One region of the Fictibacillus sp. B-59209 genome, then DNA from elsewhere that is predicted to be linked to it. Evidence: riboswitches for the same ligand, from Rfam matches in the RefSeq annotation. Region 1 holds a riboswitch; each other region holds the start of a gene.
The links. A riboswitch is a leader RNA that binds a small molecule or an ion and turns the genes downstream of it on or off. The one in region 1 is predicted to bind lysine.
Positions count from the first base shown of each region.

Region 2: it holds a riboswitch for lysine, as region 1 does, so the genes downstream of both, P4361_RS22645 (amino acid permease) here and lysA (diaminopimelate decarboxylase) in region 1, are expected to answer to the same signal.
Region 3: it holds a riboswitch for lysine, as region 1 does, so the genes downstream of both, P4361_RS12230 (aspartate kinase) here and lysA (diaminopimelate decarboxylase) in region 1, are expected to answer to the same signal.

Region 1 covers NZ_JARMMC010000014.1:307,878-315,227, forward strand. Annotated here, with positions in the region: gene P4361_RS10710 (spore germination protein) at 1-1,213, shown strand, start outside; lysine riboswitch at 1,283-1,459, shown strand; gene lysA (diaminopimelate decarboxylase) at 1,565-2,890, shown strand; gene P4361_RS10720 (peptidylprolyl isomerase) at 2,973-3,407, shown strand; gene P4361_RS10725 (DUF309 domain-containing protein) at 3,490-4,008, opposite strand; gene P4361_RS10730 (segregation/condensation protein A) at 4,135-4,890, shown strand; gene scpB (SMC-Scp complex subunit ScpB) at 4,887-5,471, shown strand; gene P4361_RS10740 (hypothetical protein) at 5,493-5,855, shown strand; gene P4361_RS10745 (type III polyketide synthase) at 5,961-7,049, shown strand; gene P4361_RS10750 (isoprenylcysteine carboxyl methyltransferase family protein) at 7,055-7,350, shown strand, end outside.
Region 2 covers NZ_JARMMC010000043.1:35,329-42,678, reverse strand. Annotated here, with positions in the region: gene P4361_RS22660 (XRE family transcriptional regulator) at 1-304, opposite strand, end outside; gene P4361_RS22655 (LysE family transporter) at 416-1,003, shown strand; gene P4361_RS22650 (DEAD/DEAH box helicase) at 1,145-2,590, opposite strand; lysine riboswitch at 2,864-3,054, shown strand; gene P4361_RS22645 (amino acid permease) at 3,147-4,610, shown strand; gene P4361_RS22640 (hypothetical protein) at 4,858-5,385, opposite strand; gene P4361_RS22635 (hypothetical protein) at 5,987-6,115, opposite strand; gene P4361_RS22630 (DUF2500 domain-containing protein) at 6,133-6,510, opposite strand; gene P4361_RS22625 (hypothetical protein) at 6,671-7,111, shown strand; gene P4361_RS22620 (YxcD family protein) at 7,099-7,350, shown strand, end outside.
Region 3 covers NZ_JARMMC010000016.1:85,911-93,260, forward strand. Annotated here, with positions in the region: gene sdhA (succinate dehydrogenase flavoprotein subunit) at 1-1,291, opposite strand, end outside; gene P4361_RS12215 (succinate dehydrogenase cytochrome b558 subunit) at 1,308-1,916, opposite strand; gene P4361_RS12220 (YslB family protein) at 2,232-2,717, shown strand; gene bioB (biotin synthase BioB) at 2,849-3,838, shown strand; gene P4361_RS12230 (aspartate kinase) at 3,901-5,136, opposite strand; lysine riboswitch at 5,331-5,519, opposite strand; gene uvrC (excinuclease ABC subunit UvrC) at 5,593-7,350, opposite strand, start outside.

The DNA.
Region 1 (7,350 bases):
TCACCAGCAGGTGGAACTGACCGACAATTTGGAGATTGCTATTGACCGCATGCTCTCTGGATTGATTGCCGTCTTTCTTGAAGGGGAAGACCAAGCTTTCATCGTGGATGTCCGTAGCTATCCGGGCAGGCAGCCGGAAGAACCGGACACTGAAAAGGTAGTCCGTGGCTCCCGTGATGGATATACGGAAAATATAATTGTCAATACTGCTCTTACCCGCAGGCGGATCAGGGATGAACGGCTCCGCCACGAAATAATGCAGGTCGGTAAACGATCCAAAACAGACATCTGTATCTGCTATATTGATGACATTGCCGATCCCGGGCTCGTCAAGCTTGTCAAAAAAGAATTGCAGAGCATTGACATCGACGGTATTCCAATGGCCGATAAAACGATCGAAGAATTTCTCGTAAAGCAAGGCTGGGATCCTTTTCCGCTCGTCCGTTATACCGAGCGGCCGGATGTCGCTGCACAGCATCTCATGGAGGGGCATGTTCTGATTATTACGGATACAAGCCCATCGGTCATCATTACCCCGACTACTTATTTCCACCATATTCAGCATGCTGAAGAGTTCAGGCAGACCCCGATGGTAGGAGCTTTTATCCGATGGGTCCGTTTCGCAGGGATTATCGCTTCACTTTTACTTGTGCCTCTCTGGTACCTCTATGCCACTCAGGAAAACCTGCTTCCTCCTAATATTGATTTTATCGGTCCGAACAAGACGACGCATATTCCTTTATTTCTGCAGATCCTCTTTGCTGAGATCGGGATAGAAATATTGAGGGTAGCGGCCATCCATACCCCCAGTCCGCTGTCGACGGCGATGGGTTTGATCGCTGCCGTATTGATCGGACAGATCGCGATCGATGTCGGACTGTTTGTTCCTGAAGTTATTCTCTATGTTTCTATAGCGGCGATCGGCAGTTTCTCGACCCCAAGCTATGAGCTGAGTATAGCCAATAAGATGCTCCGCCTCCTGCTGCTGATCTTAACTGCCATTTTCCATGTGCCGGGATTTGTAGGTGGGGCCACCTTAATAATGCTTTATCTGTGCTCGATGAAAAACTTGAATACCCCTTACTTATGGCCATTCATACCGTTTAACGCAAAAGCCTTCCTGCAGATTGTCATCCGGCTCGCTGTGCCGCTCTCAAAGATCCGGCCAAGCATCGTCCATCCGCAGAACAGCAAAAAACAGCCGACTTCCTAAGAAGTATTGCCGAAAGAAAAAATTTGTGATAAATTTGTTCATAACAATTGGATATGCCTCATTTATATATAATGGGGTAGAGGCGCAAAGCGGATCAGTAGGATGATGGAGTGAATGGACATGAAGAAATCATTTTAAAGGCCAATTTGCCGAAGTGTGAAGATGGTCCATACATCCTCATGCTGGGTCGCTGCCGAACAGACAGCGGACTGTCACTGCATCATGCAGTGGAGAACTATTCCGGCAAATGGGGGTACGGTGTAAGACAGCTAATGTACCTTAATACATTAGCTGTCTTTGTTTTTCGTCGGAACAGAATCTCTAATGGAAAAGCAGAGGGGAGATTTTTTCATGTATTTACATGGTACTAGTTCAATCAATGATGACAATCACTTAACAATCGGCGGGGTTGACACCGTTCAGCTGGCGCGTGAATATGGTACACCGCTTTATATTTATGATGTAGAGCTGATCCGAAAGCGTGCGAGGTCGTTCAAGAAAGCGTTTGAGGAACAAGGGATCAAAGCACAAGTGGCTTATGCAAGCAAAGCGTTCTCATGTTTGGCGCAAGTCCAGCTGATGGACGAGGAGGGAATGAGCCTGGATGTTGTATCAGGCGGCGAGCTGTATACCGCTCTTTCAGCTGGTTTTCCGGCGGATCGTATTCATTTTCATGGAAACAACAAAAGTTACCAGGAACTTCAATATGCTCTTCAATCGGAGATCGGATGTTTTGTTGTCGATAACTTTCATGAACTCCGCATGCTCGAAAGCCTTTGCAATCAGCTGAACAAGAAAACATCCATCTTGCTGAGGATCACTCCGGGTATTGAAGCTCATACACACGAGTACATCCTGACTGGGCAGGAGGATTCCAAGTTCGGTTTTGACCTTCAGAACGGCCAGGCAGAACAGGCGGTTCTAGAGTCGCTTGAATCACACCGTCTTAACCTCTTGGGCGTTCATTTCCATATCGGTTCACAAATCTTTGAGACCACGGGATTTGTTCTGGCGATTCAAAAGCTTTACGAATATCTCGGTAAATGGGACAAAGAATTTTCTTTCTTTCCTGAAGTCCTGAACCTCGGAGGCGGATTCGGCATCCGCTATACAGAAGAAGATGAACCGCTCGAACCGAAAGAATACATTGACGCGATGATCCAGGAGATCACCAGGTTATCTACTAGCGCCTCTGTTGCTGTTCCGGAAATTTGGATTGAACCCGGGCGTTCACTGGTAGGAGATGCAGGAACGACCATCTACTCGATCGGCTCTCAAAAAGATATACCTTCTGTCCGTCACTATGTGGCTGTCGACGGGGGCATGAGCGATAACATTCGTCCTGCTCTATATCAAGCCCAGTATGAAGCCGCGCTTGCAAACCGTGCTGGTGAAAAAGGAACGAAAAAAGTTTCAATCGCCGGGAAATGCTGTGAATCAGGGGATATGCTGATCTGGGACATCATGCTCCCGGAGACGAAGAGCGGAGACTTGCTCGCTGTCTTCTGCACGGGTGCTTATGGCTATTCCATGTCCAACAACTATAACCGCATACCCCGGCCGGCGGTCGTTTTTGCTGAAAAAGGGGAAGCTCGCCTCGTTGTGAAAAGAGAGTCTTACGAAGATCTTTTACGCCTGGATCTTCCTTTAAAGAACGGCGTGTTTGCCGGCAATTAAGATGAGCTTGCTGACCTCGCTGGACTCTGGGCTAAAAAAAGCATAAAATAATGAAGTATGTTGAATTCAGGAGGTTATATCTATGAAAAAAGGTTCTATCGAATTTGAAAACGGTGAAAAAATTTCCATCGAGCTTTTTCCGGAAGAAGCACCGGGAACAGTAGCCAACTTTGAAAAATTAGCGAACGAAGGTTTCTACAATGGGGTAACATTCCATCGTGTAATTCCTGGTTTCGTAGCACAAGGCGGAGACCCGACAGGAACAGGTGCAGGCGGCCCTGGCTATACGATCAAATGCGAAACAGCCGGAAACCCTCACAAACACGTGGCTGGTTCTCTTTCAATGGCACATGCCGGCAAAGACACAGGCGGAAGCCAGTTCTTTATCGTTCATGAGCCGCAGCCGCATTTAAACGGCGTTCATACTGTTTTCGGACAAGTTACCGAAGGCATGGACACGGTTCTAAGAATCAAACAAGGCGATGTAATGAAAGAAGTTAAAGTTTGGGAAGAATAAGAATAGTGAAAACCCCCGGTTTCCCGGGGGTTTTTTTGTGGGATTTTCTTGTTGGAAAAGGTTTTAAGTGCGCCGCCCGGCTTCAGCTCTTCTTTTTCATCCGCAGCTGCTTTTGCGCTTCACGTTCTAAAATAACATCACTCCGGTCACGCAGTTTATGCTTGTGCATGATCGTTTCATCCGCCATATTGCTTTCATTGCCCCAAACCGAGCCTTGTTTTTCAATGCAGCGGCAGCACTGGTCCATGAGTGCTTCATCTGCAACAGGAAGATTCAGGTCTGTAAATGGCTTTCGGCATTCGATCTCATCCAATCTTATCATGAGCCTTTCCAGCAGTTCTGTGCCATCAAGTCCGAGCCTCGTGAGATCCTCTTTATGTGCGGACAGTTTACCGATTGCGCTCTTCATCATTCTGAGTGCTCCAATGTCATTGCCTCTGCGCTGATGGTAGAGTGAGACCGCGACCTGGATCAATCCGACCCAGACGCCGTTTTGCTGACCTTCGCTTTTCCAATGCTCTTCAAGTACTTCATGGCATTCGAAAAAGTCCCTCGATCCGTGGAAGTAGGCAAGGTATTCAATGTATGCTTCTGGGTACATCAATGGCCTCCTGGTTTGCTTTTTACAGTCTATCTTACTAAAAATTTTAAGATGCAAAAAGGAACTGTGTTTAAAATATGGTATAATTCCGGTACAATATTGAATTTGGAAACAGGGGTTACTACTATGAAGTATAGCGTGAAAGTCGATGCATTTGAAGGTCCTCTCGATCTGCTCCTGCATCTGATCACTTCGTACGAGATCGATATATACGATATACCCGTTGCTGCGATTACAGAGCAATATATGAACTATATACATACGATGCAGGAATTAAAATTGGATGTGGCCAGTGAATACCTGGTCATGGCGGCAACGCTTCTCGCCATCAAGAGCAAGATGCTGCTCCCAAAACAGGACGTACAGGATCTTGATCAGCAGATGGAGATTGAGATGGATGAAGATCCCCGGGAAGATCTCGTCCGCAGGCTTATTGAATATCGAAAATTTAAGCAGGCGGCAGTCGGCCTGAAGGAGAAAGAAACGGCCAGAAGCATGATCTTTACAAGAGAGGCTATGGATCTGACGTACTATGAAAACCAAGAAGAAGAAGTCAATCCCGTAGCTAACGTAACGATCTATGATATGCTCGCCGCCATGCAGAAGATTTTTACTAAAAAACTCGAGAAGGCGCCGAGAAAAACAACGATTGAGCGCCAGGAGATCCCGATTGAGACAAGGATGAAGCAGATCATCAATGAGATCCGTTATTCGAGCGGCAGAAAGAAATTTTCCGATCTTTTCACCTCCTCAAACCGGGAACATCTTGTTGTCACTTTTCTGGCTGTGCTGGAATTAATGAAGACGAAAGATGTGACATGTGAGCAAGAAAACAATTTTAGCGAAATTTTTATTTATGCAACAAAGGAGAATGAAGTTTGAGTCAATCAGCAGAACATAAAGCGGTCATTGAAGGGCTAATATTTGTTTCGGGGGAGGAGGGTATTGAAAAAAAGCAGATAGCAGACGTTCTGCAGATCAGCATGGATGCGGCTGAAGAGCTTCTTGATGAGCTGGTCAAAGACTACAAGTCTGATACGAGAGGCATGGAAATCATTGAAATCGCCGGTTCATTCCAGTTTGTTACGAAGCGCGAACATGCCGGCTATTATGAAAGGCTTGTATCTGCTCCCTCCCACTCCAGCCTGTCACAGGCAGCTTTGGAAACACTTGCAATCATCGCCTATAAACAGCCGATCACGAGGGCTGAAATAGAGGAAGTCAGAGGGGTAAAGACTGAAAAGCCGCTGCAGACGCTCTCTTCTAAAGGGCTCATCAAAGAAACAGGCCGTGCAGAAGGAACCGGCCGGGCTATTCTATACGGTACGACAAAGAATTTTCTGGAGCATTTTGGTTTAAAGTCATTGCACGAACTTCCGCCGCTCCCTGAGAAAGTGAACGATCAATCGATTGAAGAGGAAGCGGATCTGTTTTTTTCAAAGTTTCAAGAAACGATGGAATAATGGGAACAGGAGTTGAAGGCCTTGAAAATTAGAGCATGTACAGGATATGAGCTGGAAAAGGAAAAGCCGAACTCGCCGGAAGATTTTTTTAACCGTTCAGAAGTATTCTATGAACAAGAAGGACAAGAAAAAAGTTTTCAGCTTCTTTACGTGAGATATTTTGAGGAACAGCTCCTGCCGCGCATCTCGGAACAATTAATCACGGAAGATGGAGAGCAGCTGGCGATTAAAGACATCGCAGCCCTTGTTTGCTTGCTTCATTTGAAGGATGCCCTGGAAAGAAGAAGACTTTACATGAACAGGGAGGAAAACTTTCTTTCTCTCTTTCAGAACGTGGATTGGTCTGATGTTAAAAAGATTTGGAAAACGGTAAAACAGCAGTAAAAAAACGTCTCCTTAATGGAGGCTTTTTTTATTAGAAAGAAATAAGGGCGTAAAACCGGTATTAAAAGGGAAAACTTACGTAACTACCCATACGGAGGTTTCAACATGCCCAAAATTGTATCCGTTCAAACAACGAATCTTCCACATAAGCTGGAACAAGAACAGGCTCTCGAATTTGCACGGGGATTATTTTCTCAGTCATTTAAAGATATTGAGAGACTTCTGAAGGTGTTTCACAATGGCGAGATTGCGACCCGCCATTTTGCGAAGCCGCTGGAGTGGTTCAAAGAAACGCACTCTTTTCAGGAGAAGAACGATTTTTACATCGAAACCGCAACCAAGTATGGCGGAAGAGCGATTAAAAAGTGTCTGCAGGATTCCCCCTTTTTAAGAAGGAATATTGAATATAAGGAGATTGATGCGATTTTCTTTATTTCCAGTTCTGGTTTTTCCACACCGAGCATTGAGGCAAGAATCATGAATGAACTGCCATTCTCACCCCATACAAAACGGGTGCCGATCTGGGGGCTTGGCTGTGCGGGAGGGGCATCGGGTTTTTCCCGAGCCTATGATTATTGCCGGGCGTATCCGAAAGCAAACGTCCTCGTACTAAGTGTGGAGCTGTGCAGCTTAACGTTTCAGCATGATGATCACAGTAAAAGCAACCTTGTCGGCACATCGCTCTTTTCAGACGGGGTCGGCTGTGCGCTTCTTTGCGGCGATGAGTCGGATGCGGCAGAAGCCTCAGCATTTCAAGCGATACCTGAAGTGAAAGATACGATGTCCACACTTATGCCGAACTCTGAAGATGTCATGGGGTGGGATGTGAAAGATAACGGACTCTATGTGGTATTTTCAAGGGACATACCGAATATTATCCGGGGCTGGCTGAAACCGAACGTGGACGAGTTCCTCGAAAAGAACAGCTTAACCGGGAGGGATATCAAACACTTTATCGCTCATCCGGGAGGAAAAAAAGTATTAGATGCCTACATTGATGCTCTTGAGATACCGCCGGAAAAGACGGAGATTTCCAAAGCGGTGCTGAAGGAGTTTGGCAATATGTCGTCAGCTACGGTGTTTTATGTGATGGAACGGTTTATGGCAAGAATGCCTGAACGGGGTGAAACCGGACTGATGGCAGCGCTTGGACCCGGTTTTTCTTCTGAACTGCTGTACATACAATGGACATAGGGGGGATGATCGTGTTTTTTCTTTTTCTCGGTGCACTGATTCTTCAAAGGCTTGCAGAGCTTGTAATCGCAAGGAGGAATGAAACGTTTCTTCGTTCGAAAGGAGCGTTTGAAGCAGGACAGGAACATTACAAATGGATGGTGGCGATTCATGCTTCATTTTTTTTCTTCTTGCTCCTCGAAGTCACACTATTCCATAAAGAGCCGGCCACCTGGTGGTGGATCCCTTTCTCTCTTTTTTTACTCGCCCAGATGGCCCGTGTTTGGTGCCTCAGATCGCTCGGGGCCTTTTGGAACACGAA
Region 2 (7,350 bases), on a different contig from region 1:
CCTGGAATGGAAAGTAGGGATATACTCTGTATTTTCCGTTGTCCTCTGTTAATGCTTGTACTTCGCTTCGCAAGACTACTTTCGTATCGGGCTGCGGATCATTGATCAGGGAAGTAAACGAGATCTTTAGTCCATTGGCGATTTTCCAGATCGTCGTAATGGTAGGGCTGGATTCACCTCTCTCAATTTGTCCAATCATTGTTTTGCTTACACCGGTCAGTTCAGCCACTTTTTCAAGGCTTAATTTTTTGTTTTCCCGAAAGGCTTTTAAATTTTTCGCAATGATAAGATGGATTTCCTCCATAAATAACCTCCAGACCTATTTACAATATAACGACCGTTCTGTACAATATATTGAAAATCGTTATAGTGTTCAATATAGACATTATAACATACGCAACGGAGGGGAATCACAATGTCCATCTTGTCTTTTTTGTTGTACGTGTTTGTTACAAGCTTCACTCCAGGTCCGAATAACATTATGGCGATGCTGTTTGCCAACCAATACGGTTTGAAGCGAACCCTCAGATTCTGTGTTGGAGTTGGAGCTGGATTCTTTATCATCATCATGCTGAGCAGCTACTTTAATCTTTGGCTGAAGAACTTCATACCAAAGATCGAGTTTGCGATGACGATCCTGGGTGCGGTCTATATGCTGTATCTGGCTTATAAGGTGTTAACCAGCAAAAGCAAGACTAAAAACAGCGGACGAGAAGACAAGAATAACAGTTTTAAAGCAGGCATGCTGCTTCAGTTCGTTAATCCAAAAGGCCTCTTATATGGCTTGACTGTCATTTCCACGTTTGTGATTCCCTTTTACCATTCCAATGCCAGCCTGCTGCTGATTTCATTATTTCTAGCGTTTATCGGCTTCCTGGCTACGTTTAGCTGGAGTCTGTTCGGTTCCATGTTTCAAGTCTTTTTATCAAAATACAGAAGAGCATTCAATGTGGTAATGGCCCTTTTGTTAGTGTATAGTGCGGTTTCGGTGGTTGTGGAATAAGATATCAATGATTTAAACGATCGTTTAAAGAGGCTGGTCATTAGGTCAGGTCTTTTTCTTCATATAATCTGGATCGATAGAAAAAAAGAGCACTGGCTGAGAAAAATGCAGCCGTGCTCTTTTGCTTATCAGAAGGATTATTTACTTTTTCGCTTTGCTGACTTTCAGTTTCTTGCCTTTAACTGTGGTATTTTCCATGGCTTGCAGGACAAGTGAGCCTTTTCCGTTAAGAATATCAACATAGGACCAATTCTCCTGGATGGTGATAATGCCGATATCATCTGCTGAGACTCCAGGGATTTTTGCGATGGTTCCAACGAAATCGACCGCTCGGATCTTCTTGTTTTTTCCGCCGCTGAAGTGGAGTTTCGTAATATCCTGGTTGATTCGGGCCGTTTTATTATTTCTCACGACTCGGCGCCCGCTGAGCTTTTCTTCAAAAGGCCGCTGCATTTTAGCCACTTCTTGTTTTGTCGGTGCTTCCGCTTCATCGATCTCAAAGCCGATGTATCTTTCGATGGCTCTAAGATACTTTCCTTCATAAGGCAATGCAAACGTAATGGCTCTTCCTTTTTTGCCGGCCCGGCCAGTTCTTCCTGTACGGTGGACATAGCTCTCTTTTTCCATAGGAACGTCATAGTTGATAACGAGGGTTACATTATCAATATCAATTCCTCTCGCAGCCACATCCGTGGCGACAAGATAACGGAAATTCCCGATCTTGAACCCGTCCATCACCGCGAATCGATCTTCTTGTTCCAATCCTCCATGAAGCTTTTCAACAGAATACTGAGAGGCTTCGAGCTCTGCAAACACGGTATCGACGTGCTCTTTCGTATTGCAGAAAATGATGCAGCTGTCCGGGTTTTCAACGACCGTCACGTCTTTCAGAAGAGCAAGCTTCACCTCTTCCTGAACGTTGATTAAAGAATGCTTGATCGTATCTGTCGTCATCCCGGCAGAAGCTATTTCGATTTTTGCTGGATCCTTCATATATTGATGGCAGAGATTTTCAATATCTTTTGGCAATGTTGCAGAAAAGACCATGGTTACTCTGTTTGAAGGAAGCTGTTTAATAATCTTTTTGACTTCATCAATAAAGCCCATGTTCAGCATTTCATCTGCTTCATCAATGATCAGGTACTTGATTTGGTCTAAGACGAGGGTTTCACGCTCGATATGGTCCATGACGCGTCCCGGTGTACCGACGACAACATGCGTTTTTTGTTTCAATTCTTCTTTTTGTTTCGCAAAAGGCTCTTTACCATATACAGCAACAGCTTTAATCCGCTTGAACCTTCCAATGTTGGTAAGGTCTTCACGAACTTGAACAGCGAGCTCGCGCGTGGGAGTAAGGATCAATGCTTGTGGCCGTTTTTCTTCCCATTCCAGCATTTCGCATACCGGAATACCAAAGGCTGCTGTTTTTCCGCTGCCTGTTTGGGATTTTACGACGAGATCTTGCTTTTCCAGAGCTAATGGTATGACTTCAGTCTGAACCTCAGTCGGAGTTTCATATTTCAACACTGTAAGTGCTCGTTTTATTTCATCGCTTATACGATAATCGTTAAAACTTCTATTATTCATGTAGGAACCTCGATTTTTTATATTATCCAGATTCAGCATAACCTGAATAGTGTTCATTATACTTGAAATGATGGACAATCGGGTTTAATTTTAAACGATTGTTTAAAGGAACCTTTCCGTATGATCGTAGGTGATAGGTAAACAATGATATAATGAGGGAATTAATTCAAAAGTGAAAATGCTGGCAATAAAAAACAGTTGAAGGAACGACAGCGCTGTTTTATAATAACTTTTAGCGTTAACTAACTTGATATTAAAAAATCCTCATCAATCCGATGAGGTAGAGGTCGCGGCTTTTATAAGTAGGACGTACGAGATGCAGAGGACATCATAGACTCCGTGTGAAAGGAAAAGCTGCCGAAATTTGTGCTTAACTCTGGAAGTATGAATTGGGGCTGTATTCGAACAGGAACAGCACTGTCACACCCACGAATAACCGGTGGGTGGGATGCGCTATCTTACGGAAGGCATGATGCGGATTAATAATAATCGTCGCCCAATGCTTGGCGGCTTTTTTTATTTCCCACTCCTTCCTAAAACGAAAAGGAGTTTTTTTATGCGAAACACAGCACGGAATCCATCACAACCGCAGTCGCCAAACGCGGACAATGAATTAAAGCGGGGACTGAAATCCCGCCATTTAACGATGATCTCTCTTGGGGGAACGATCGGAACAGGATTATTTTTAGCAAGCGGAGGATCCATTCATACTGCAGGGCCAGGCGGCGTTCTGTTTTCATATGTAGCGATTGGAATCATGGTGTTCTTCTTAATGACAAGCCTCGCAGAAATGGCGTCTTACATGCCGGTTGCGGGTTCATTCAGCACGTATGCTTCAAAATTTGTGGATCCATCACTAGGATTCGCGCTCGGCTGGAACTATTGGTACAACTGGGCAATCACCATTGCAGCTGAACTTGCTGCCGTAACATTAATCATGAAATTTTGGTTTCCAGATACACCTTCATTTATCTGGAGTGCACTGTTCCTAGGCATTATGTTCTTATTAAATTATTTATCGGTAAAAGGGTTTGGTGAAGCAGAATATTGGTTCTCTCTGATCAAAGTCATTACGGTCATCATCTTCTTGATCTTAGGAACACTTATGATCTTCGGCATTTTAGGCGGAGATCCGATCGGATTTAAGAACTTTACGATCGCTGACGCACCGTTCCACGGCGGATTCTTTACGACGCTTGGCGTATTTATGGCTGCAGGTTTCTCCTTCCAGGGAACAGAACTGTTAGGGGTTGCGGCAGGAGAAACAGAAGATCCGAAAAGGAACATCCCGAAAGCGATCAAAAGTGTGTTCTGGCGTATCCTTTTGTTCTATGTTCTGGCAATCTTGGTCATTTCTTTAATCATTCCTTACACAGACAGCCGATTGGCAAGCAGCGATATTACTGTAAGTCCTTTTACACTTGTCTTTGATAAAGCAGGAATTGCGTTTGCGGCTTCCGTTATGAACGCGATCATCTTAACAGCAGTATTATCTGCCGGTAACTCCGGTATGTATGCATCGACCCGTATGCTTTGGGATATGGCACGAGACGGAAAGGCACCTAAGTTTCTGGCGAAGCTGGATTCCCGCGGTGTACCGGTTCCAGCCCTAATTGTAACAGCCGCTGTAGGAGCTGTAGCTTTCTTTGCTTCACTGTTCGGTGACGGCGTCATCTACACTTGGCTGCTGAATGCCTCCGGGATGTCCGGTTTTATCGCCTGGCTCGGAATTGCGATCAGCCATTACCGATTCAGAAGAGCGTATGTGGCACAGGGGCGGAATTTAAAAGAACTGCCTTACTTGGCAAAATGGTTCCCAATCGGTCCGATCTTTGCTTTCGCTCTCTGTTTTGTCGTTATCCTCGGTCAAAACTATTCTGCCTTTACAGGCGGAAGCATCGATTGGAAAGGAGCCCTTGTTTCTTACATTGGGATTCCGATCTTCCTGGCTGTTTGGTTAGGCTATAAATTCAAACACAAAACAAAAGTCGTACCGCTTAAAGAGTGTGATTTTGAATAAGAAATAAGAGAAGCAGGAGCCTTTCGGGGTTCCTGCTTTTTTAGTGAAAAAGGTATCGTCTTCTAAACGCAGAACATATAAATTAACACTTACGTCAAGTGAAGGGGAATGGCAGCGAAAATAGAGAACGCAGGAGCATATAGGGGTTCCGAGTGTAACCTGTAGCGAATCAAAGAGGCCAAGCTCAATATTGAGCAGGGTCTCTTTATTGTTAGAAGTTGTTACCAAATGGAAGTTGTTTTACTAATTAGTAAAACAACTCTCTAAGCACATTCGGAAAATGGTAAACAGGGTTATGCATGTACCCACGTGTTTTTACATTTCTTTTGCGCTCTGATTTGAAAAGATTTTTGTTCCCGTGGTAAAGAGAGATATACCATATTTTCACCATCTGGTAGAACTCGCGATATTCACGGTTGGACAGTGAAAGATCTTGCGGAAATCCGATGTCATAAAGCCGTTCCATAAAGAAGTTTTCGGCAATCTTATCGGTTTCCTCGGAGATCTTCCCGCGCTTCACATCAAAACCTTTATGCTGCAACTGACGCTCGAATCCATTCAGTGTATTTCCTCTGCAGAGCAGCACGGCTTCATCTTTTGGAACATTTAACTGGGTGAGAAGAGACATAATGTACTCTTCCTTAGAGGTTTTTAATGATGTTTCAGAGGGGAGCGGGACATAGACAGCCGCTTGTTCTCCGGTTTCCATTCTTCTGGCTGCGAACACTTCTCCTAATATGGGGCATCCATTTCCTGCATCATCTACTTCAATCATTTAAAAGATTCTCCTATTGTATATTCTTATAGAACATTAACTCTCAGCTTCAATTTCATCAGCAAAGGCATTCATCTCGCTTTGAATGTGGTCGGCCAGGTCTGCATTGGTGTAGATATCTATTCCAGGCTCACCAGGACTGTCGATGAAAGCAACAATGATGAAAGCCGTCCTTTTGTTTGGCTGTTTTCGTAACCTTTGTTGCTCTTAGGGGTAGTTGATTTCCGTTTCAGGATGCTCGATTTCCGCGCGTCTCACCCGTCGCTTAAGTCTCGCTCCTTGCACTCCAACCAACTTGTCAAAGAAGCTCTTTACAAAAATGACTAAAAGCAACAATCTTTTAAAAAGGCTGTTTTCGTAACCATTGTTGCTCTTGAGAGTGGTTGATTTCCGTTCCAGGATGCTCGCTTTCCGCGGGGCGTGCGCTGAGCCTCCTCGGCGCAGGCGCCTGCGTAGTCTCACCTGTCACGCTTTCCCCGCAGGAGTCTCGCACCTTGCACTCCAATCAACTCGTCAATGAAGGCTTAAAAAATGTTCCCAAAGCAATAATCTTTTAGAAAAGAGCCTTTAAAAAAGAGCCTAGAGGAATCCGAGCTCTTTATTACTGTTTGATATGGTTTTCTAATTCAGCGACTTTCTGCTCAAGCTGCTTTACTCTTTTAGTGGCATTTATTGCGTAAACAAATCCCATGAGGCCAAAGACAAATCCGATGAACGCGTAGGTTTGCATAATAGATCCTCCAATCGTCAGTTGATCTCCGACTGAATGCTTCGATCAAATCCAAGATACCTTGTACCCTGAAAGCTGAGTTCCCCGGTATCTCCTTCTACCAGCATACCATATTCATCGCCTTTAACTTTAAGCTCTATTCTTTCTCCGTCATTCAGCTGGAATGTTACATAGTAATGGTTATAGGCACGGGTTTCTCCGCCGCCTTGGATATCGGTTCGTTTCGTAATCACCTTGGCTTTTTTGTTTGATACGGGTGAGTTATTGTTATGACTCCATTGAGCGGCACCTTTTACAATGGAAATAACAATGGTTGAAATAACGATAATCGCAATAATACCAATAAAAATAGGAACAAAATTAGACATGAAATCCCCTGCTGGATCGTCGAACATCTTACATCCTCCTGATGTATTTTTTCCTTATTTTAACATTTTAGAGTTTGTATTTGAAATACTTCTTTAAAATTTTGGTTTTATATGAAACTTTTTGTTATCCTTTTCGTATAGGTAAGAGTTGAGATCTAAGATTACTAAATGGAGGAAGGAATAGAGAATGTTAAAGAAGATTATTGCGGCTACCTTGGTTATGACGTTTGTATTGATGCCTGTGAAAGATATTGTTTTCCATGATCAGTCACAAACGGTAAGTGCGAAAGGCTATCGTTCGGGGGTAAAATCCTTTAACTCTGGTGGTAAAAGCAGCAACAACTCATTTTTTCAAAATAAGAGCCAAAACAAGCAAAAAAGCTTTTTCAACAAAAATAATAGCTATTCTGCGAAAGCTAAAAAGGGCGGATTCATGAAAGGTCTGATCTATGGCGGAATCGCTGGTATGCTTTTCGGTGGACTGTTAGGAAACCTTGGCGCTTTTGGTTCATTCCTTGGGTTAATGATTAACATTATCGCTGTTCTTATCATCATTTCCCTCATTTCGAGAATCTTTGCGAACTTAAGAAACAGCCGCAAACCAAAGGATGACCGATGGAACAGATAATGGTATCAGAGCAGGACATTATTAATGCTCTATGCTTGTTCCTCGCTCATAAAAAAGAAGTTGCGCCAGAAGACGTTCAAGTAGAACTGCTGTATGATGACGATTACGGTTTCTCGGCGGAAGCCTATGTGGGCGGCAGAAAACAAGTAATGATTGAAGCCAACCTGATAGAGGCACTCCGGTTTTGGCTGGATACACAAATGAATATCGATCCGATTTCAGCTGGCCTGGAATTGGTC
Region 3 (7,350 bases), on a different contig from region 1:
TGCGAACTTGATGTTCAAATACAGTGGATGCAACATCATCAGAAGACTTCTCAAGTCCGCTGACATATGCCGCTGCTGCAGGGCCAGCTTGCATTCCGCCGAAGATTGCAGATAGAAGGGAATTCGCACCCAAACGGTTTGCACCATGATATTGGTACTCACATTCACCCGCAGCAAAAAGACCAGGAATGTTGGTCATCTGATTAAAGTCAACCCACATGCCGCCCATTGAATAGTGGACTGCAGGGAAGATTTTCATCGGAACTTTTCGAGGGTCATCACCCATGAACTTTTCATAGATTTCTATAATTCCGCCAAGCTTGATATCAAGCTCTTTCGGATCTTTATGTGAAAGGTCAAGATAAACCATGTTTTCGCCGTTGATTCCAAGTTTTTCGTCAACACACACATGGAAAATCTCACGTGTTGCGATATCACGAGGCACAAGGTTACCGTAAGCCGGATATTTTTCTTCAAGGAAGTACCAAGGTTTACCGTCTTTATACGTCCATACACGGCCGCCTTCTCCACGTGCTGATTCACTCATTAAACGAAGTTTGTCATCTCCAGGAATCGCTGTCGGATGAATTTGAATAAACTCGCCGTTTGCGTAATCAACACCTTGCTGATAAAGAGATGCTGCTGCTGCCCCGGTATTGATGACAGAGTTCGTAGATTTACCGAAAATGATTCCAGGTCCTCCAGTAGCCATAATAACAGCATCCGCTGCAAAGCTGTGGATTTCCATAGATTTTAAGTTTTGGGCTGTGATTCCTCGGCAAACGCCTTCATCATCCACAATAGCAGATAGGAATTCCCAGTTTTCATACTTTGTAACAAGACCTGCAACTTCATGGCGTCTTACTTGCTCATCCAGCGCATACAAAAGCTGCTGTCCTGTAGTTGCACCGGCAAATGCGGTACGGTGATGCTGTGTGCCCCCGAAACGGCGGAAGTCCAGCAATCCTTCTGGAGTACGGTTGAACATAACTCCCATACGGTCCATAAGGTGGATGATTCCTGGAGCCGCTTCACACATCGCTTTAACCGGACTCTGGTTCGCAAGGAAGTCTCCTCCATAAATAGAATCGTCAAAATGCACATAAGGAGAGTCGCCTTCTCCTTTTGTATTTACAGCACCGTTAATTCCGCCCTGCGCACAAACAGAGTGAGAGCGCTTAACAGGAACTAGTGAAAACAAGTCAACGTTCATGCCGGCTTCTGCTGCTTTAATGGTAGCCATTAGCCCTGCAAGACCTCCACCGACGATAATAATATTTCCTTTACTCAAGATGGTTCACCCCTTCTTAAATGAATGCAAAAATAGTTCGAACGCTAACGAATGCAAGTGCTAGGAAAACTGCCATCGTTACGTAAGTTGAAACTCTCTGTGATCGAGGCGAAACCGTAAGACCCCAGCTGACAAAAAATGACCATAATCCGTTCGCAAAATGAAAGACTGCGGATAATACCCCAACCAAATAAAAGGCCACCATAAATGGTGAGCTTAAGATGTCTGACATCATCGAAAAGTTAACTTCTGCTCCAAATGCTGCTGCAATACGAGTTTCCCAAACATGCCAGGAAACAAAAATTAGCGTAATTACGCCAGTTACACGCTGTAAGAGGAACATCCAGTTACGGAAATATCCATAACGGCTTGCGTTGTTTTTAGCCGTGAAGGTAATATAAAGTCCGTAAATCGCATGGAAATAAAGAGGAATAAAAATTATAACCGCTTCCAGAACATAACGGAAAGGTAAATGTCCCATAAAATTCGCTGCATTATTAAATGATTCTGCCCCTCTTGTTGCAAAGTTGTTCACAACAAGATGCTGGAGCAGGAATAAGCCAACCGGGATTACGCCCAGTAAAGAATGTAGTCTTCTCGTGTTAAAATTGCGACTTCCTGCCATACAATTTGCCCCTTTCTAAGTTCCCTCTGTCTTTTTCTGAAACCATTGGTTTCTATCCATTCCGTTTAAGCGTTTCCTCTCCGCTTGCAGTAAATAAGATGAACATTAAAGCGTTAACTAATAACATGTTTCATTTTACTCCCATCGTTTGACACCGTCAAGAAACCGGTAACATAAAAAGTTCAAAAATCTGTTGATTTCCCTAACTTTTTTCAAGGCAGACCCTCACTTAAATTTCGACAAATGTGTGACTTTTTATAGAGAAATTATTTTATTCAAGCTATAATGGAACAAGTAGAAAGCGGGGAGATCTAAATGGAACAACATGAGGACATCCAACACAACGAAGAAGAAACAACCGAGAAGGACAGTAAGCCTGCTGCAGGAGTTTCTGTATTCGCATATGAGCTGCTGAAAAACATTCTGATCCCGGATCTGCTGGGAAAAGAAGAACGGAACATCCTATATTGGGCAGGAAGAAACCTGGCAAGGAAATTCCCATTGGGTTCCACTGAAGAAATTGTTCATTTTTTCTCGGAAGCCGGCTGGGGCAATCTGATCATCGCTGAAATGAATAAGAACGAGATGGTACTCGAACTGTCTTCCTCTCTTATCAACAAACGATTCGATTTGCAGGATAATCCTACATTCGGTCTCGAGGCTGGATTTATCGCAGAACAAATCCAAAATCAAAGAAAATGTGTTACAGAAACCTATGAAACTTTGAAACGAAAGAACAAAATCCAATTTACCGTCCAATGGGACCGTAAAGACGAAACCGCAGGCTCACAAGGAGCCTGAAAATAGAAAGAGAATACTCTTTTCTCTCAAAAAACCGGCATATGCCGGTTTTTTTTGCGTTGACAATACAAAACAGCTGGCATAATGTTAACCTATACATAAAATTAGTTAACATTAAGGAGGCATCACCTATGAATTGGATGGAACTTGGAAAAGAAGTGATCGAAGGTAAAGAACTGAACGAGACAGAAGCCTTATCCATATTGGAATCAGACGATGACGAGCTGCTTAGCCTGCTGCAAGGTGCGTTTATGATCAGGAAGCATTATTTCGGAAAAAAGGTGAAACTGAATAAGATCATTAATACAAAGTCAGGCCTGTGCCCTGAGGATTGCGGATATTGTTCACAGTCTTCAGTTTCCACAGCGCCGATCGAAAAATATGCGATGATGGATAAAGACACGATTGTTGAAGGTGCGGAAAGGGCATATAAACAAAACGTGAGAACCTATTGTATCGTCGCAAGCGGAAGAGGACCTCTGAACCGGGACTTGAACACCGTCATTGAAGCTGTAAAAGAGATTAAATCCAATTATAATATGAAAATATGCGCATGCCTCGGCATTTTAAATGATAAGCAGGCACAGTCCCTTAAAGAGGCGGGCGTCGAAAGATATAACCATAATATCAACACATCCTCAGACCACCACAGCCAAATAACAAACTCTCATACATACGAAGACAGAGTGGCTACTCTGGAAAAAGTAAAAACAGCAGGAATCTCCCCATGTTCAGGCGTTATCGTAGGAATGGGCGAAAGCCGGCACGACATCATTAAGATGGCAGAAGCGCTAAGAGAGATCAATGCAGATTCTATCCCTGTTAATTTTTTGCATGCTATACCAGGTACTCCTCTCGAGCATCTTGACGAGCTGAACCCCCGTTATTGTTTAAAAGTGCTCGCCTTGTTCCGTTATATTAATCCAACGAAAGAGATTCGGATCTCAGGCGGCAGAGAGGTAAATCTCCGCAGCCTTCAGCCGCTGGGCCTTTATGCTGCAAATTCTATTTTCGTGGGCGACTATCTGACCACCGACGGACAGGAAACAAATGCTGACAACCAAATCCTTGAGGACCTTGGATTTGAGATCGACTTCTTAAACGAACCTGTACAGGTTTAATCCTGCAGCGAATTTTTTCCATTTATAAAAAAATCCGGGCAGCTTCGCCCGGATTTTTCTTATTATAACTGCTGAACCGGCTGCCTTGCGTCCAGTTCAAAGACGTCGTGCAGCGTTTCAATCGCTTTAATCATATCCTGCTGATCAACGACCGTAGAAACTTTAATCTCTGATGTGCTGACCATTTTAATCATAATATCCTGCTCAGAAAGAGCCTTAAACATCTGTGCAGCTACTCCTGGATTAGAAATCATTCCTGAACCAACAATAGATACTTTAGCCAATCCATCTTCATGCTGGATGGAACCAAACTGAAGCAAACTCTTATATCTTTCTAGAAGCTCAATTGTTTCATCTAAGATCGCTGTTTCAATGGAGAACGATATGTTTGTTCTTTCCTGCTTGTTTACACTCTGAATAATAATATCTACATTAACACCATTCTCTGCCAACAAGGAAAAAACAGAAGACAGTGTGTTTAAGCCATTCGGCAGGTCTTCAATCGTAATTTTTGTTACGTTTCCTTCAAAAGCCAATCCTCTCACTACTAAATTATTCTCCATTGTTGCTTCCTCCTCCACTAGTGTTCCGTTTTCTTTCTCTGTGCTCGAACGAACTTCAAGTCTTACTCCGAAATTCTTTGCGAATTCTACAGCTCTCGGATGCAGCACACCCGCTCCGAGATTCGCCATTTCAAGCATTTCATCATAGGAGATGGAAGGCAGCTTTCTGGCATGTTTCACCACCCGCGGGTCTGTTGTAAATACACCAGTAACGTCTGTGTAGATTTCGCATTTATCGGCACGAAGAGCAGCTGCCAGAGCAACGGCCGTCGTATCTGATCCTCCCCGTCCCAGTGTTGCAATATTATCCGAAGAGGTTAATCCTTGAAAACCGGCAACTACTGCAATCTTCCCGTCTGCAAGCATTTGCTGGATTCTTTTTGTATCGATATTTAAGATGCGCGCGTTGCCGTGAACATCTTCTGTTTCAACTCCAGCCTGCCAGCCAGTCAGAGACTCGGCTTCGTACCCGGCATCCTGAAGGGCCATCGCAAGCAGTGAAATCGTGATCTGTTCTCCTGTCGTCAAAAGCATATCCATTTCACGTTTGGAAGGCCTTGCTGTTATTTCACCTGCCAGCCTCACAAGATCATCCGTTGTTTTTCCCATTGCTGAGACAACCGCTACTACTTGATTCCCCTCGTTTGCCGCTTGAATGATCCGACTTGCCGCGTTTCTGATTTTATCCGGTGTGCCGACACTTGTACCTCCGAATTTTTGAATGATTAAAGCCACAATGTCCATCCTTTCTCATCAATGAAATCGAATTTATTGCCTTCCTGCAAAAGGCACCCAGATATGGCCAGCCTGTCTCGGCTTCCACTACGCAACAAACTGAAATGCAAAAATAAATATAAAAAAGCAGCAATAAGGAAAAGACCTTATTGCTGCTTGGTATATGCAACAGTAAGCCAGCTTGTTTTCCCCTCTTGTGAGATAGTCCTCCACACACCCTCCGGGCAAGAATGTGTGACAGCTCTGCATTTATTCAATGCAGGTCCAGCCGTAAGAAACAGGAGTTTCTTAAAGCTTCGGCAAAAATCCCCTTTCAGCTACCATCATAAGAGCTCCTTCTCTTCAGATAGCTTACTATTGGTTTTTGCTCCTCTACCATCACTTCAAAACTGAAGTATGGCGCTCTATTAAAATTTGTTTTAAGTTTAGCAAAGGACTTCTGAAAAATCAATACCTTTATAAAGGTTCATTTTGAAGAGCCTGAATAATTTCTTCTGCAACACTTAATGGAATGCCTGCCGCATGAAAATCCTCAAGAGTGGCTTCTCTCATTTTCTTGATGGAACCGAATTTTTTCAGCAAAAGTTTTTTCCTTTTTTCACCGACTCCAGGAATGTTATCGAGACTTGATTGAAACATGCCTTTCGCACGCACTTGACGATGAAATGAGATAGCAAACCTGTGGACTTCATCCTGTATACGCTGCAGCAGATAAAATTCCTGGCTGTTTCTGAGCAGCGGTATAATTTCAGGTGGATTTCCCATCAAGAGCTGGGATGTACGGTGCTTATCATCCTTAGCAAGTCCTCCGACCGGGATATCAAGGTTCAGCTCGTTTTCAAGAACATCCTGCGCAGCAGCGATCTGTCCTTTCCCTCCATCAATAATAATCAAATCCGGCAGCTGCCCATTCTCTTTTAAGATGCGGGAGTAACGCCTGCGGACTACTTCCTTCATGGAGGCGTAGTCATCAGGGCCTGTCACCGTTTTAATTTTATATTTCCGGTATTCTTTTTTGTTCGGTTTACCGTCTTCAAATACAATCATCGCAGATACTGGATTTGTCCCATGAATGTTGGAATTATCAAATGCTTCAATCCGGTATGGAGCTGGAATGTTTAATTGCAGCCCCAGATTTTCAACCGCTTTTACCGTACGTTCCTCATCACGCTCGATCAGTGCAAATTTTTCGTGCAGAGCGAGCTGTGCATTCTTCGTTGCAAGTTCAACAAACTCTTTCTTTTGCCCGCGTTTCGGCTGTATCACTTTCACGCCGAGAAGATCCTTGACCAATTCGCCGTCCGCCTCAGGAGGCAGCAAAAGTTCCCGCGGGAGAATATGATTTTTTTGAAGATAAAATTGTCCAATAAACGATAAAAAGTCTTCGATGGCATCTCCATAGAAAGGAAAGAGGGAAACATCACGTTCAATAAGCTTTCCTTGGCGGATAAAGAAGACTTGGACGCACATCCAGCCTTTATCGTAATGAAAACCAAAAACGTCCTTATCCACCATGTCAGCGGTCATCATTTTCTGTTTCTGCATGACCGCATCAATATGCTGGATCTGATCCCTCAGTTCTTTCGCCCGTTCAAAATTAAGGTCTTCCGAAGCGGCCAGCATTTTCTCGGTCAATTCCTCCTTCACTTCAGGAAAGCCTCCGTTCAGAAACTTAACGATTTCATCGACCATCTTCTTGTTCTGTTCTTCGGTAATATCATAAACACATGGGCCGAGGCATTGGCCGATATGGTAATATAGGCAAACTTTGTTAGGCATATGATCACATTTGCGCAACGGATACAGCCGGTCCAGCAGTTTTTTCGTTTCTTGTGCGGCAAAGGCATTAACGAACGGACCAAAGTATTTGCCCTTGTCTTTTCTAATCTTTCTGGTGTACAAGAGCCGGGGCTGCTGTTCAGCAGTAATCTTTAAATACGGATACGTTTTATCATCTTTCAGCATGACATTAAATTTAGGGTCATGTTTTTTGATCAGGTTCATTTCAAGAAGGAGAGCTTCTAGCTCTGAGGAGGTGATGATGTATTCAAAATCGGAAATATTTGCGACTAAACGCTGTGTTTTCCCATCGTGTGAACCGGTAAAATAAGATCTTACACGGTTTTTTAATACTTTTGCTTTCCCCACATAGATGACTTTTCCGAATTGGTCTCTCATTAAGTAACATCCGGGCTGATCCGGAAGTACAGCCAG